One region of the Sphingomonas sp. LM7 genome, then DNA from elsewhere that is predicted to be linked to it. Evidence: riboswitches for the same ligand, from Rfam matches in the RefSeq annotation. Region 1 holds a riboswitch; the other holds the start of a gene.
What was found. Region 1 has a riboswitch for cobalamin ahead of metE (5-methyltetrahydropteroyltriglutamate--homocysteine S-methyltransferase). Riboswitches for the same ligand answer to the same signal wherever they lie in the genome.
Positions count from the first base shown of each region.

Region 2: linked by a shared signal. The riboswitch ahead of BXU08_RS18370 (TonB-dependent siderophore receptor) and the one ahead of metE (5-methyltetrahydropteroyltriglutamate--homocysteine S-methyltransferase) in region 1 are both predicted to bind cobalamin.

Region 1 covers NZ_CP019511.1:246,586-253,884, forward strand. The annotation lists gene BXU08_RS01105 (TonB-dependent receptor) at 1-2,358, shown strand, start outside; gene BXU08_RS01110 (dihydrodipicolinate synthase family protein) at 2,393-3,292, shown strand; gene BXU08_RS01115 (IclR family transcriptional regulator) at 3,333-4,163, opposite strand; gene BXU08_RS01120 (mandelate racemase/muconate lactonizing enzyme family protein) at 4,285-5,460, shown strand; cobalamin riboswitch at 5,515-5,717, shown strand; gene metE (5-methyltetrahydropteroyltriglutamate--homocysteine S-methyltransferase) at 5,824-7,299, shown strand, end outside.
Region 2 covers NZ_CP019511.1:3,954,077-3,961,375, forward strand. The annotation lists gene BXU08_RS18350 (CoA-acylating methylmalonate-semialdehyde dehydrogenase) at 1-695, opposite strand, end outside; gene BXU08_RS18355 (ABC transporter ATP-binding protein) at 962-1,741, opposite strand; gene BXU08_RS18360 (iron ABC transporter permease) at 1,732-2,703, opposite strand; gene BXU08_RS18365 (ABC transporter substrate-binding protein) at 2,810-3,559, opposite strand; gene BXU08_RS18370 (TonB-dependent siderophore receptor) at 3,634-5,475, opposite strand; cobalamin riboswitch at 5,592-5,780, opposite strand; gene BXU08_RS18375 (methyl-accepting chemotaxis protein) at 5,886-7,199, shown strand; gene BXU08_RS18380 (DUF4142 domain-containing protein) at 7,283-7,299, shown strand, end outside.

The DNA.
Region 1 (7,299 bases):
GTCAATGGCCGCACCCTGGTCAATCCGAGTGGCCGCGGACGCAATGCCGATGCGGTCGCAGACTCCGATTACGGCCCCCTTTCGCTGTTCCCGGCCGAGCTGATCAGCCGGCTCGACGTCATCAAGCTGCAGGGCGCCGACCGCAACGAAGGCTCGCTCAGCGGCACGGTCGACATCATCACGCGCAAGCCGCTGGACGGCAGCGGCGACCGGGTGATCGCGATGTCGGCGTCGGGCGTCTATTCGGACCAGGCCGATCGCTTCGGCTATGACGCCTCGGCGCTGTTTTCGGACAGCTTTGCCGACAAGACCTTCGGCATCGTCGCGAACATCACCTATTCGCGCAAGCCGATCACCGACCAGTCGTTCAATTCGTTCACCGGCTACACCCCGATCACCGCGGCGTTTAACACCGGAGCCAATCCGCGCGCCAACGATCCCAATGGCGACGGCGTGCCCGGGCTTTACATCAACGACCTGCGCTTCCAGAATCTAGAAGAGACGCGCGAGCAGATCGGCGGCAGCCTGGGCTTCCAGTGGCGCCCGGCGCCCAATCTCGAATTCTATGGCGACGCAGTCTATTCGCACCTCGACACGCAGCGCGACCGCGACTGGTTCTCGGTGCCGCTCAGCACCAGCGCGGCCGACTATGTCAGCTATACCATGTCGCCCAACGAGATTCTTTCCGCGGGCACGATCCGCCAGGTCGCGCAGACCAATGCCGAGGCGCTCAAGGTCACCAGCGATACGGTGAGCGGGGCGATCGGCTTCAAGTGGAGCACCGACGACGGCCGCTTCAGCGTGCGCCCCGAATTCAACTATTCGGACGCGACGCTCGACAGCACCCAGACCTATTTGCGGCTGACGTCGGTCGCCAAATATAACTTCGCCTTCGATCTCAACGATGGCGGCGTCCCCTCGGTGTCGCAACCGACGGGGTTGGATCTCACCAACCCCGGCCTATTCCGCTATTCGAACATCTTCGACAATTTCATCACGACGCATGCCCGCGAAAATGCGGGGCGCGTCGATTTCAGCTTCAAGCCGCAGGGCGGGTTCCTCTCGTCGATCGACACCGGGGTGCGCTATGCCGCGCTCAACGCCGAACGGACGTCGACCTTCCGCCAGGCTGCCTTTGCCGGGACGACGCCGGCGAACACCTTTCTCGCGAGCGCAGGCAATTCGAGCTACTACGGCGTGCGCGATTATAACGGGTTGCTGGGCGGCGATGCGGGCGATTTCGTCACGCGCTATGTTGCGGCGCTACCGCGCAACATCGACGGGCTGGCGTGCGAGGCAATCGCCTCGGCCGCGGCCTGCGGAGCCCGCGTGGTCGATCCGCTGCAGAGCTTCAGCGTAACCGAAAAGACGATGGCGGCCTATGCCAAGGCCAATTTCACGACCGATCTCGGCGCGATGCCGCTGTCGGGCAACATCGGCGTGCGCTATTCGGACATCGAGCGGGTCGCGCGCGGTTCGGTCAAGCGTGCCAGCGGGCTGGTCGATCCGCTGCTCTCCAAGAGCCGCTTCGTCGACTGGCTGCCGAGCGCGGCGCTCAAGCTCGAACTGACCGACCGGCTGTTGCTGCGCGCGGGCGCGGCGAAGGTGCTGGGCCTGCCGGACACGATCGATCTTTCGCCCAACCTGACGCTCAATCGCCTGACTCCGTATAACGGCTCCGCAGGCAATCCCGAGCTTCAGCCGATCCGCGCCGACCAGGTCGATGCGTCGCTGGAATGGTATTTCGCGCCGGGCGCGGCACTCACCGTCGGCGCGTTTTACAAGGACGTGAAGACCTTCATCGTCCGCCGCGCAGCCTATGAAGTGCCGCCGGGCGAAGTCGCGCCGGATCCGCTGGGGCAGGGCTTCCTGATCACCCGGCCGTACAATGCGGACGGCGGCAAGGTGAAGGGCGTCGAGGTCCTCTTCCAGACGCCGTTCTACTTCCTGCCCGCGCCGTTCGACGGCTTCGGCCTGGTTGCCAACCTCTCCTATATCGACAGCACCACGGCGCTCACCGACCGACGCGGCGCCGCGCTGCCGCTCGAGGGGCTCTCCAAGCTCAACTATAATCTGGTCGGCTATTTCGAAAAGGACGGGTTCGGTGCCCGGGTCGCGTACAATTATCGCGACAAATATTTCGACAGCGTCGGTGCCGGTGCGACGGCGATCTTCTTCGCGCCCAATCGCACGATCGACGCGTCGATCCGCTACGAATTCGCCAAGTTCACGATCTACGCCGACGCGACCAACCTCACCGACGAGGTCCAGCAGAAATACACCGAAACCCCCGAGGCGACGTCGCTCTACGCGATGCAGGGACGGCGCTTTTCGGCCGGGGTCAATTTCAAGTTCTGAACGCGCATCGTCGCATCATAAAGAAGGAATCAACATGACGATTGCGACGCTCGGCGGCGTGTTTCCGGTGCTGCCGACGATCTTCCACGAAGATGGCACGATCGATGAAGGCGGACTTGTCGCGGTGGTCGACTATGTGGTCGCCGCAGGTGCGGACGGCGTGGTGTTCCCCGGGCTGGCGAGCGAATATGACCAGCTCTCGCTCGACGAGCGCAAGCGGCTGATCGCCGTGGTCGGCGGCGCGGTGCGCGGGCGCATCGGCTTCATCGTCGGGGCGAGCGCCGATACGGTGGAGGACAGCGCCGCGCTGCTCGGCGCCGGTGCGGCGGCGGGCGCCAGCGCGGCGATGGTAATGACACCCAGGGCCGTCGGGCGCGACCTGGATGCGCTGGCCGGTTTCTACTCGGCACTGGGCGCGCGCGCAGGGCTGCCGCTGATGCTCCAGAACGCGCCGGCGCCGATGGGGCTGGGCCTCGATCCCGCCGACGTGCTCCACATCGTCTCGCACACCGATGCGATTGCCTGGGTCAAGGAAGAGAATATGCCGTGCGGCCAGCGCATCACTGCGCTGCTGGAGGAAGGCGACGCGCGACTGGCGGGCGTGTTCGGCGGTGCGGGCGGTCGCTATATCGTCGATGAGCTCGGTCGCGGTGCAGTAGGTACGATGCCGGCTGCCGAGACCCCCGAGGCGCATGTCGCGCTAATGGCGGCGCATCGGCGCGGCGACGCGGAGGAAGTGCGGCGCGTCTATGAGGCGATGCTGCCGATCCTGATGGTGCAGGCAGTGTTCCGCTGGCGGCTTACCAAGGAAATCCTGCGCAGCCGCGGCGTGATCGATTCGGCCTATACGCGGGCGCCGGGGCCGGCGTTCGACGCCGCCGATCTGACGGAGCTGGCAGTGCTGCTCGGGCGGCTGGAGGCGAAGCTGGCGTAAGTGCTTCCCCCTCCCTTTGCAGGGAGGGGAATTTGCGCAGTTATACCGCGATGCGATAGTCCAGGATCGTCTCTGCCGGGGCAGTCGAGCCTGTTTCGTCGCCGCTCTGCTCGATCTTGACCGCGGCGGCGCGCAGGGCGTCGAGCAGCTCGGGCATCGCCGGCTCGGGAATCCAGCCCGACAGGCCGATCGCCGCGAAGGCAGTCGTGCCGACGGTTACCGCGACGGTATGCTGTTCGGGCGATTCCTTGACCTTGAGACGGGCAAATCCCTGTGCGCGCACGCCATCCAGCGCGGCGAGCAGATGGGGCAGGTCGTCATAGCCCGGGATCGGATCGCTGCCATAGACTTCGGCGACTTCGTCGTCCTCGATCGCGGCGAGCAGCGCCATGCCGATGCCGCCGCGCGTAGCGGGATAGAGACCGATGCGGCCGAGCGCGTCGTTGGCGGGCATGTTGGGCGGCGCGTGGAACAGGTAACTGACATTGTCGCGCCAGCGCACGCCCATCGCGACGGTATGGCCGAAGCGGCGCAGCTCCTCGAGCGCCGGCAGCGATCGGCGCAGCAGCCCCGAAGCGAACAGGCTCTGCGCGGCGAGCACGGTCATCCCCGCGCCGGCGCGGTATTTGCGGTCGGACGTCTGCCGCGCGATACCGAGATAGGCGAGCGTCTTGAGCAGGCGATTGACGCGCGTGGTCTCCATGCCGACGCGCCGCGCTACTTCGCGGCAGCCGACCGGATCGCGCGAGATGGCGAGCGCCTGGAGGACGGTGATGCCATCGATCAGGCTCTGGTTGGGCTGTGCGCCTGCCTTGGCGCGCCCGCGCTTCGCACGCTCGTCCGCCGCGGGACCGGGAGGTGTTGCTGTCATAGGGGGTATGCTAGCCGTTGTCCGCGCGAGCGTCCACGGCGATGCGAAACACTGCAGCTTTGTCGTTGCTATAAAAGCTTCATGGGCCTAGGCTGTCTGCAACCAGGAGAGGGGAGCCCAAGTGCCCGACAATCGCATTCGCTCGATCGACGTGTTTTCGGTGAAGATCCCGCAGGAGGCGACCTACCTCGGCGCGCTCGGCCCTGGCGAAGCGGTCAACACGCGCGGCTATATCGTGCGCCGCGGCAACCGCACCGTCTATCCGGTCGAGATGCGTTCGCTGGTGGTGCGCGTCACGCTCGAATCGGGGCTGGTCGGCTGGGGCGAGACTTATGGCCTGGTCGCGCCCAAGGCGCTGCACGCGCTGATCGAGGACCTGATCGCGCCGTTCGTCGCCGGACGCACGCCCTATGACGTGCAGGCGATCTGGGACGACCTCTACGATCTGATGCGCGTGCGCGGCTATACCGGCGGCTTCTGGCTCGACGCGATCGCCGCGGTCGACATCGCGCTGTGGGACCTGTTCGGCAAGCTGACCGGATTGCCGTTGAACCAGCTTCTCGGCGGGCGGCATCACGATCGCATTCCGGCGTATATTTCGGGGCTGCCGCGCAAGACGCTCGACGAACGGGTCGCGCTGGCAAGGAGCTTCGTCGATCAGGGCTTCGGCGCGGTCAAGATCGCCGCAGTGGTGACCTATGGCAGCCTGGTCCAGGAGATTGCGGCATTGCGCGAGGCACTGGGCCCCGATGTCGCGCTGATGCTCGACTGCCACTGGATGTATTCGCCCGCCGACGCGATCGCGCTGATCGAGCGGCTACGGCCCTATGACCTGCGGTTCATCGAGGCGCCGTGCAAGACCGAGGATGTCGCCGGGCTCGCCGACATCGCCGCGCATTCGCCGATCCCCGTCGCTGCGGGCGAGGAGTGGCGCACCGTCTATGACGCCCGCGCTAGGCTGGAGCGGCGTGCCGTGGGGATCGTGCAGCCGGAGATGGGACATACCGGCGTCACCCAATTCATGCGCATGTCGCAGCTTGCCCAGGCCTTCCACGCGCAGGTCATTCCGCACGCCACGATCGGCGCGGGAATCTTCGCCGCCGCCAGCCTTCATGCCTCGGCGACGCTGACCAACCTGCCGTGGCACGAATATCAGCACAGCATCTTCCCGCATTCGGCTTCGCTGATGACGGGCAGGCTAGAATGCGAGGCGGGCTATTTCGCGATTCCCGAGGGTCCGGGGTTGGGCGTCGAACCCAACGAGCGCTTCTGGGCCAATGCGACCCAGCTCAGCTGAACGCATCATATAAAGAGATCTTTATATCTTGCTTGACGGGGCCGGCGCGTGGTGCGATCCAGCGCGGGTCAAGGTTCTTCGGCCGGGGCGTGCCCTGCGTCGAAGCTAAGACGGGAAGCCGGTGAAATACCGGCGCTGCCCCCGCAACTGTAAGCGGTGAGCTGTGGTCCACGATGTCACTGAGGCTTGCCTTGGGAAGACGGACCGTCAGCTGTGACCCGCGAGCCAGGAGACCTGCCTTCGACGCGATAACGTCCACCGGCGGGGTGCCCGGGCTGGCCGCTTGCATGTCGCTGCGGGCCGTCCCGGAGCGTGTGCTCGTGTCTGGTCCAAGCCTTCCGCCTTTCTTCGGGGTTGAAGAGCATGACCGTCACTGTTGCAACACTGGGTTTTCCGCGCATCGGGCCGCGGCGCGAGCTCAAGCACGCGCTCGAGGCATATTGGAGTGGCAAGGCCACGAAGGCCGAGCTTCTCGACGCCGCCTCCGGGCTGCGCACCGCCGCCTGGGCGCGGCAAAAGGCGCTCGGTGCCGACTGGCTGCCCTCTAACGACTTCTCGCTTTACGATCATGTGCTCGACACCAGCGTGATGCTCGGCGCGATTCCCGAGCGCTACCGCAGTGCCGATGGCGAGGCGGATCTCGCGACCTATTTCGCGATGGCACGCGGGACCACCGGAGATCATGACGATGGCTGTGGCCACGGCAGCGTCACTGCGTGCGAAATGACCAAGTGGTTCGACACCAATTACCATTATCTCGTGCCCGAGCTCGTCGCGGGGCAGAAGCTTGCGCTCAACCGGCTCAAGGTGATCGAGGAATATCGCGAGGCCAAGGCGCAGGGATATGAGACGCGGCCTGTGCTGCTCGGGCCGGTGACCTGGCTGAGCCTCGCCAAGGGCCGCGATGTCGATCCGTTCGACGCGCTCGACGAAGTGCTGGGGCTCTATTCGGTGATCCTCGGGCATCTCGCCCAGGCCGGCGCGGAATGGGTGCAGATCGACGAGCCGGTGCTCGTACTCGATCTCGACGAGAAGCAGCGGCGGGCGCTGACCCGGGCCTATGCCAAGCTGTCGCGCTGCGGACCCAAGCTGATGCTGAGCACCTATTTCGGTGGGCTGGGCGACAATCTGTCGTTCGCGGCGGCGCTGCCCGTGGCCGGGCTGCATGTCGATCTGGTCCGCGCGCCCGAACAGCTCGATCCGCTGCTCAAGGCGGCGCCCAGGGGGCTGCTGCTGTCGCTGGGAGTGATCGACGGGCGCAATGTCTGGCGTGCCGATCTCGACGCGCTGCTGGCGCGGATCGAGCCGATCGCCGCGACGCGCGACCTGGTGCTCGCGCCGTCCTGCTCGCTGCTCCATGTGCCGGTCGACCTGGCGCTGGAGAAGAAGCTCGATGCCGAGGTCACGCAATGGCTCGCCTTTGCGGTGCAGAAGGTCGAGGAGCTGACGCTGCTCAAGCGTGCGCTCAACGAGGGGCGCGACAGCGTCGCCGGGGAGCTCGCCGAGGCATCGCGGGCGGCGGCCAATCGCAAGGCCTCGCCGCGGGTGCACAATGCCGCGGTCGGCGAGCGCGTGGCGGCGATCACCGCGGAGATGCATGCGCGCGCGTCGGACATTGCCGAGCGGCTTGCCGCGCAGGCTGCGGTGCTCGACTTGCCGGCCTATCCGACGACGACGATCGGTTCGTTCCCACAGACTGCCGAGGTTCGCAATGCCCGTGCGCGGTTCAACCGTGGCGAGCTCGATGCGGCCGCTTACGAGACTTTCCTGCGGGAGGAGACCGCGCGGGCGATTGCCTGGCAGGAGGAAGTGGGGCTCGACATGCTCGTCCATGGCGAG
Region 2 (7,299 bases), 450 kb from region 1:
ACATAATGCGCGATGTCGGAGGAGCCGACGAAGCTCACTGCCGAGATCGCGGGGTGGTCGAGGATCGCGTCGACCATTTCCTTGTCGCCATGGACGACCTGGAGGATGCCTTCGGGTAGCCCGGCCTCGAGCATCAGCTCGGCGAGGCGGACGGGGACAGACGGGTCGCGCTCGCTGGGCTTGAGCAGGAAGGCGTTGCCGCAGGCGATCGCGACGCCCGACATCCACAAGGGGATCATCGCCGGGAAATTGAACGGGGTGATGCCCGCGCCGATGCCGAGCGGCTGGCGCATCGAATAGACGTCGATGCCGGGGCCGGCGCCCTGGGTGTATTCGCCCTTGAGGACATGCGGGATACCGCAGGCGAATTCGATGACTTCGAGGCCGCGCTGGATGTCGCCCTTGGAGTCGGCGATGACCTTGCCGTGCTCGGAGGAGAGCAGGTGCGCGAGTGCGTCGATGTTCGCCTCGACCAGCTCCTTGAACTTGAACATCACGCGGGCGCGGCGCTGGGGATTGGTCGCGGCCCAGGCCGGTTGCGCGGCCTGGGCGGCGGCGACGGCGCGGTCGAGATCGGCCTGGGTGCCGAGCGACACGCGCGCCTGGACCTGACCGGTGTTGGGATCGAATACGTCGGACTGGCGGCCCGCGGCGGCACCCGGATTCCCGGCGATGAGGTGATCGATCGTGCGCATAAACTCTCCTGCGGCGGGCGCGATGGCCCGACTCGTCGTGTAATTTTATTGCGCAATGGCATAGGTCTCAAGCGCTGTCAGCCCCAACTATATCGCGTCACCCCGGCCTTGTGCCGGGGTCCACAGTGCTGCGGGCTGAACATCGAGAATGTCACGAGGGGGGTGCCGCAGGCGAGGGAACTCCTGCATCTCGAAGGAGAGCATTGGTGGCGCGGTGGACCCCGGAACAAGTCCGGGGTGACGAACTTATGTCGGGAAGGACCGCTTCAGACCTTGGTGCGTCCGATCGGCACGGGGAGGAGGCGGCCCTGTTCGTCGGGGACGATCATCACTTCGACGCCGAAGGCTTCGCGCAGCGGCTGGTGCGCCAGCGCTTCCGCCGCGGTTCCGAAGGCGACCACTTCGCCTTGCTTGAGCAGCAGCACGTCATCGGCGGCGCGGGCAGCCTGGACGAGATCGTGGAGGACTATCACCACCCCCATGCCGTCCGCGGCGAGCGCGCGGAGCTGGTCGAGCAGCCCGAGCTGGTGGACGGGGTCGAGACTGGCGAGCGGCTCGTCGGCGAGCAGCCATTGCGGTTCGCCGGCAAGGACGCGGGCGAGCAGGACGCGGGCGCGCTCGCCGCCGGAGAGCTGGTCGGTGCCGCGATCGGCGAGGGGCATCGTGCCGGTCGCGGCGAGCGCGGCGCCGATCGCCATCGCGTCGGCCTCGGAGGTGCCGGCGAAGGGCGAGCGGTGCGGCAGGCGCCCGAGTGCGACCAATTCACGCACCGACAGGTTCCAATGGACCGTCGCGTCCTGGGGCAAATAGCCGATCAGCCGGGCGCGTTCGCGCGGCTCGATCCGGGCGATTTGGCGGGTTCCCAGGCGGACATGCCCGGCATCGGGGTCGAGCAGGCCGGCGAGCGTCTTGACCAAGGTCGACTTGCCCGAGCCGTTGGCACCGAGGATGGCGGTGACGCGGCCCGGCTGGAAGGCGGCGGTGACGTTGTTCAGCACGCGGCGGTTGCCGAGGCTGACGGCGAGGTCGCTGACGCTCAGCTCCATGCCGACCGCCGCATTTTCAGCAGGAGCAGGAAGAAGAACGGCGTGCCGAGCAGCGCCATCGCCACGCCCAGCCGGATTTCGCTCGCACCCGGGCCGAGCCGAACGAGGCTGTCGGCGGCGAGGACGAGCGCGGCGCCGCCGAGTGCGCTGGGCAGCAAGAGCGCCGAGGGCTTGGCGCCGGTGAGGGGGCGGAGAAGGTGAGGGACGATCAGTCCGACGAAGCCGACCACCCCGGTCACTGCGACGCTGGCGCCGACCGCGAGGCCTGCACCGAGGACGATCAGCATCTGGGTGCGCTGGAGCTTCACCCCGAGCGAGCGCGCCGCCGCTTCGCCGAGCGTGAGGGCGTCGAGCGCGCGGCCGGTGAACAGGAGCAGCGCCGATCCGGTCACGATGAAGGGCAGCGCGAGGTGCACCTCGGCGAAGCTGCGGTCGGTGAGCGCGCCCATGATCCAGTCGATGATCTCGGCGGTGGCATAGGGATTGGGCGCGATCGAGATCAGGAAGGCAGTAAGCGCGCCGGCGAGGCTGGCGAGCACGGTGCCGGCGAGGATGAAGGCGACCTGGCTGTCGGCGCGCCATGCCAGCCCGGCGAGCAGCAGCATCGATCCGCAGGCAGCGACCATCGCGGCGCCGAAGATGACGAGCGGTGCGCTGGCGGCGAAGATGACGATCGCCGCCACCGCGCCGAGCGCAGCGGAGGAGGAGACGCCGACCACTGCCGGATCGGCGAGCGGGTTGCGCAGATAGCCCTGGAGCACCGCGCCGGTGAGGCCGAGCGCAGCGCCGATCGCGAGGCCGAGGATCGCGCGGGGCAGGCGGAGTTCGGCGACGATCCACCAGCGCGGGTCGTTCGAGAACCAAGCGGCGGGGGGCACCCAGATCTTGCCGGCCATCAGCGAGCCGGCGAAGAGCAGAGTGACGAGGGTGGTGAGGAGGATCAGGAGGAGAGGTCGGTTCATGACCGCTCACCTTCACTCTTCCGGTGCTTTGCGCCTCCGTCCCTCTCCCGAGAGAAGTAAGGGGCCTGTCCGGCATGGCTGGGTGGGAAGGGTGAGGGTGACTGGCTCATTCGCCCGCCTCGCGCCGCACTTCGGCCAGCCGCGTCATCGCCTTTGCGATCACCGGCCCGCCGCAATTGACGAGGCTGCGCTCGAACCGCGCATGGTGGACCTTGGCGCGCGCGCGGGCGAGTGCCCAGCCGCGCATCTGCGCCGCGCGCGAGCCGGCGTCGCGGCCGGACTGGTCAGGGACGAGCATCACCCGCGGGGGATCGACCACGACATGTTCGATCGGAAGATAGCCGGTATTCTGGAGCCCATAATGCGCAGCATGGTCGCTGAAGCCTGCCTTGACCATCATCTCGTCGAGCAGGGTGCCGCCGCCGGACACGGTATTGCCGCCGATCCAGAGCAGGGCAGGGACGAGCGGGCGATCGGTCTGTGCATCAGTCACCGCCTTGTCGATCCGCGACAGCATCGCCTCGCCGGCGGGAACGGCGTCGACTGCGGCGGCGATCTCGCGGACCTGCGCCTTGCTTTGGTCGATCGTGCTCGCCCAGCCGAGATAGAGTGTCTTCAGGCCGGCCCGGGCGAAGGCTTCGCGGGTCGAGGGCGACGTGAAGCTGTCGGCGATGACGAGATCGGGTCGCAGCGCGAGGATTTCCTCGGCGGTGCCATGGTTGACGGCGAACCGGCGCGCGACCTCCATCGAAATCGAGGACGCGCCGGGGTCACGCGAATAATGGCTGATCGCGGCGATGCGGTCGGGCGGGATCAGTTCGACCAGCATCGCATCGGCGCACGGATTAAGCGACACGATCCCGCCTCCGTGCGGCGAAGGCTGCGCCGCGCATCCGGCTGCCATGAGGCAGAGAAGCGCGGCAACCCGCATCAGTTGAGCTTGATCCGCACGCCGGCATAGGCTGCGCGGCCATAGGTGCCGTAGCCAGAGACGACTTCGTACTGCTCGTCGGTGACGTTCTCGACACGGCCGTACACTGCGAAGCGATCGCCGATCGGCATCTCGGCGCGGATGCTGCCGAGCGCGAAGCCATCGATCGGAGTGAAGTTGCCCTGATCGTTGAAGCTGTCCCCGACGATCGTCACCGTGCCTCCCAGCGAAAGCCCGAACGGCAGGCGGTAATCGGCCGAGAGACTGGCGGTGTCCTGCGGACGGCGCGCCAGCTGGTTGCCTTCATAGCCCGCCGAACGGTTCTCGGCGTCGGTATAGGTGTAGTTGGCGGTGACGGTAAACGCCTCGACCGGCTTGAGCGCGAGTTCGATTTCGACGCCCTCGGCGCTGGTGCGGGCGATATTGGCGTAGGTGAAGCTGACCAGGTCGAAGTCGATCTGGTTGCGGGTGTCGCGGTGGAACCAGGTCACGCCCAGCTTCGCCGCGCCGCCGAGCGCCGACTGCTCGATGCCGGCTTCCCAGCTCTTGGCGGTCTCGGGCTGGAGGGTGTCGGTGCCGTAGAAGGGCGCGAACAGCTGATAGAGCGTCGGCGCCTTGAAGCCCTCGCCATAGCTGGCGCGGAGCAGGGTATTGTCGAGCGGCTTGACCGCGGCATTGACGCCCCAGGTCGTCTGCCCGCCAAAGCGGCTGTGATCGTCGTTGCGGATGCCCGCGGTGAGCGTCACCGCTTCGACCGGCGTGACGATCGCCTGCCCGTAGAAGCTGGTGATGTCGGCGCGGTACGTATCGGCGCCGTCATAGAAGCGCAGATTCTCGCGCTCGGCACCGAAGGTCACGCGGAGCTGGTCGACCAGCTTTGCGTCGCCGCGATATTCGTAGCGCTCGCTACGGCCGCGATAGAGATAGGCGGGGCCGTCGCCCGGGATCGACGGATCGAAGCCGTCGCGGTTGATGTCGGCGATGGTGAAGGCGACGCGGTTCGAAAGTGGACCGAAATCAGCGAACAGCCCGGCATAGCCATACAGCTCCTGCCCGGTGGTATATTCGTCGGTGTCGGCGAAGCTGTACGCCGGGGCAGGGAAGCCGTCGATCTCGAGACGCGAATTGGCGTAATAGCCGCGCAGGTCGGCGCCGAAGCCCGGTGCGAACTCGACGCGAAGGCGGCCGCTGGCATTATATTGACGATAGCCGTCGGCTTCGGTGCCCGAGGCGGCCTGCGAGACGCCGTCGGTGCGGAAATAGCCGCCGGTCAGCGCGCCCTGGACCGTATCATTGCCCGCTGCGATCGCGGCGTTGGCAGAGATCTGATCGGCATAGCCATATTCGGCATTGGCGCGCGCCGCGATGCCGTCCACCGGCGCCTGCGTCACGACATTCACCACGCCGCCCAGCGCCTGGCTGCCCCAGATCACCGAGTTGGGCCCGCGCAGGATCTCGACACGCTCGACTGCGCTGGTGAGCAAGTTGCCGAAGTCGAACGCCGCGCTGGGCGAGGAGGGATCGTTGGCGCGGACGCCGTCGATCAGCACCAGCGTTTGCGCATCCTCGGCGCCGCGAATGCGCACTGCGGTGAGCGCGCCGGGGCCGCCGTTGCGCGTCGAAGTGACGCCCGGGGTGGTGGCGAGCAGATCGGACAGCGAGACGGTCTGGCGCGTCTCGATCGTCGCGCGGTCGAGCACGGTGATCGAACGGCCGGTAGTCTCGGCTTCCTGCTCGACGCCCGATGCGACGACGACGATCTGGTCATCGTCCGATTGGGCATGCGCCACGGCCGGCAGCAATGCGGCCGAGGCATAGAGAAACAGCTTGAACTTGGTCACGGTAAGACACCTTCGTCAGGGGTCGTCTCGCCGAAAGCTGGCGCGGCGACCCGGTTAAACGGTGTCGCTCACGCAAGGGCATAGCCCTCGTTCGCCCGGTGCACCCCGCCCGCGCAAAGGAATCGACTGTGACTGGCAGGTCTCCTGGCTCCCGGGTCACTGCATTCGCGCCGCCTTCCCGGAAAAACTCCAGTGGCATGATGACGCTAACGCTCGCCGGTTACAGTTGCGGGGGCAGCCTCGGGTTTGAACCGAGTTCCCTTTTCATCCCCCTCGCAGGGGACACCCGTCACGGCCGCGGCCTCTACGCGGGGCGTGCGCTCGCTGCAACTGCGAAAAAATTCCAATTGTCACGGTTGTGTAACCAACGGTGAAGTCCGCGTTTACCAGCACGGCGTAGGGCAGGGGCCATGAAGGTCGCCCAACTTGCTCCGCAGCCAGACCCGAATCCGGGCTGGCTCACCGATGCCGAAGCCGATCCGCCCTGGCTGACGCTGGAGGATTCGCTGTTCAAGGCAGTCGATCTGTTCAACTCGGACACCGACCTGCGGCTGATGCCGGTGGTCGATGCGTCGCACCGCCCGGTCGGCGCGATCTTCGAGAAGGACGTGCGGCGCCTGCTGCTCAATCCGTTCGGCCACGCGCTGCTGCGCAATCCCTATTTCGGGCATGGCGTCGTGCGACATGTCCGCGCCTGCCCGGTCGCCGAAGCCGCGACCGATATCGGCGCGCTGCTCCACGCCTATCGCGCGGCAAGCGGCAGCGAAGGGATGATCCTGACGCGGGGCGGCCGGCTGGCGGCAGTGATCGGCAATCGCCGCCTGCTCCATCTCGCGGCAGAATATGAGCGCAGCAGTGCTGCCACCCGCGTCGCGCGCGCCGAGCGGATCGAGCGCGCCAGCGAGCGGTTCGAAGGCGAAGTCGCGACGCTGGCGCAGGCACTGGGTGGGCTGTCGGCGGAGCTGCAGCGCAGCGCCGCATCGAGCGCGGATCGCGCCGCCGAAGTGGGCAACCGCGCCGTCGCAGTTGCTTCGGCCGCGTCGCAGACCAGCGACAATATGCGCGAGATCGCCGCGCGCGGGCGCGAGCTGGCGGGCTCGCTGGAGCATATCGAAAGCAGCACCCAGGCCGCCGAAGCCGCGGCGGGCAAGGTATCGGCGCTGGTCCGCGCCGGCAGTGCCCGCACCCGCGAGCTGCACCGCGCGGCGCAGACGATCGATTCGGTGATCGCGCTGATCAGCGACATTGCCGGGCAAGTGAACCTGCTGGCGCTCAACGCGACGATCGAGGCAGCGCGCGCGGGCGAGGCGGGGCGGGGCTTCACCGTGGTCGCCAACGAAGTGAAGCAGCTGTCCAACCAGACCGGAGTCGCCGCGGGCAGAATCGCCGCGCATGTCGACGAGATCCGCCGGGGCATCGACGATGTCACGCTGGGCCATGTCCAGGTCGAGGACGCGATCGCATCGATGGTCGACCTTGCCGCGGGCGTCCAGGCGGCGATCGTCGCGCAGGAAGGCGCCACGCGCACGATCGCGCGCAATGTCGAGGAAGCAGTGGGTGCCAGCACGGCGATCCGCAACGATGTCGAGGCGATCGGCGGCACGTCGCGCGTGGCTTCGGACAGCGCCGGGGACATGCATGCGCTCGCCGCGCGGCTGCATCATGATGCGGGTGCGCTCTCGACGGAGCTGGAGGCCTTCCTCGCCGAGCTACGCCGCGCCTGACCTGCCGGCGCTTCCGCTATCTCATTGAGAAGGTGGAACGGGCGGCGCGGGGCGGCGTTGTGGCACGCGAGGAGGACCCCTGAATGAAAAAGCTTCACTT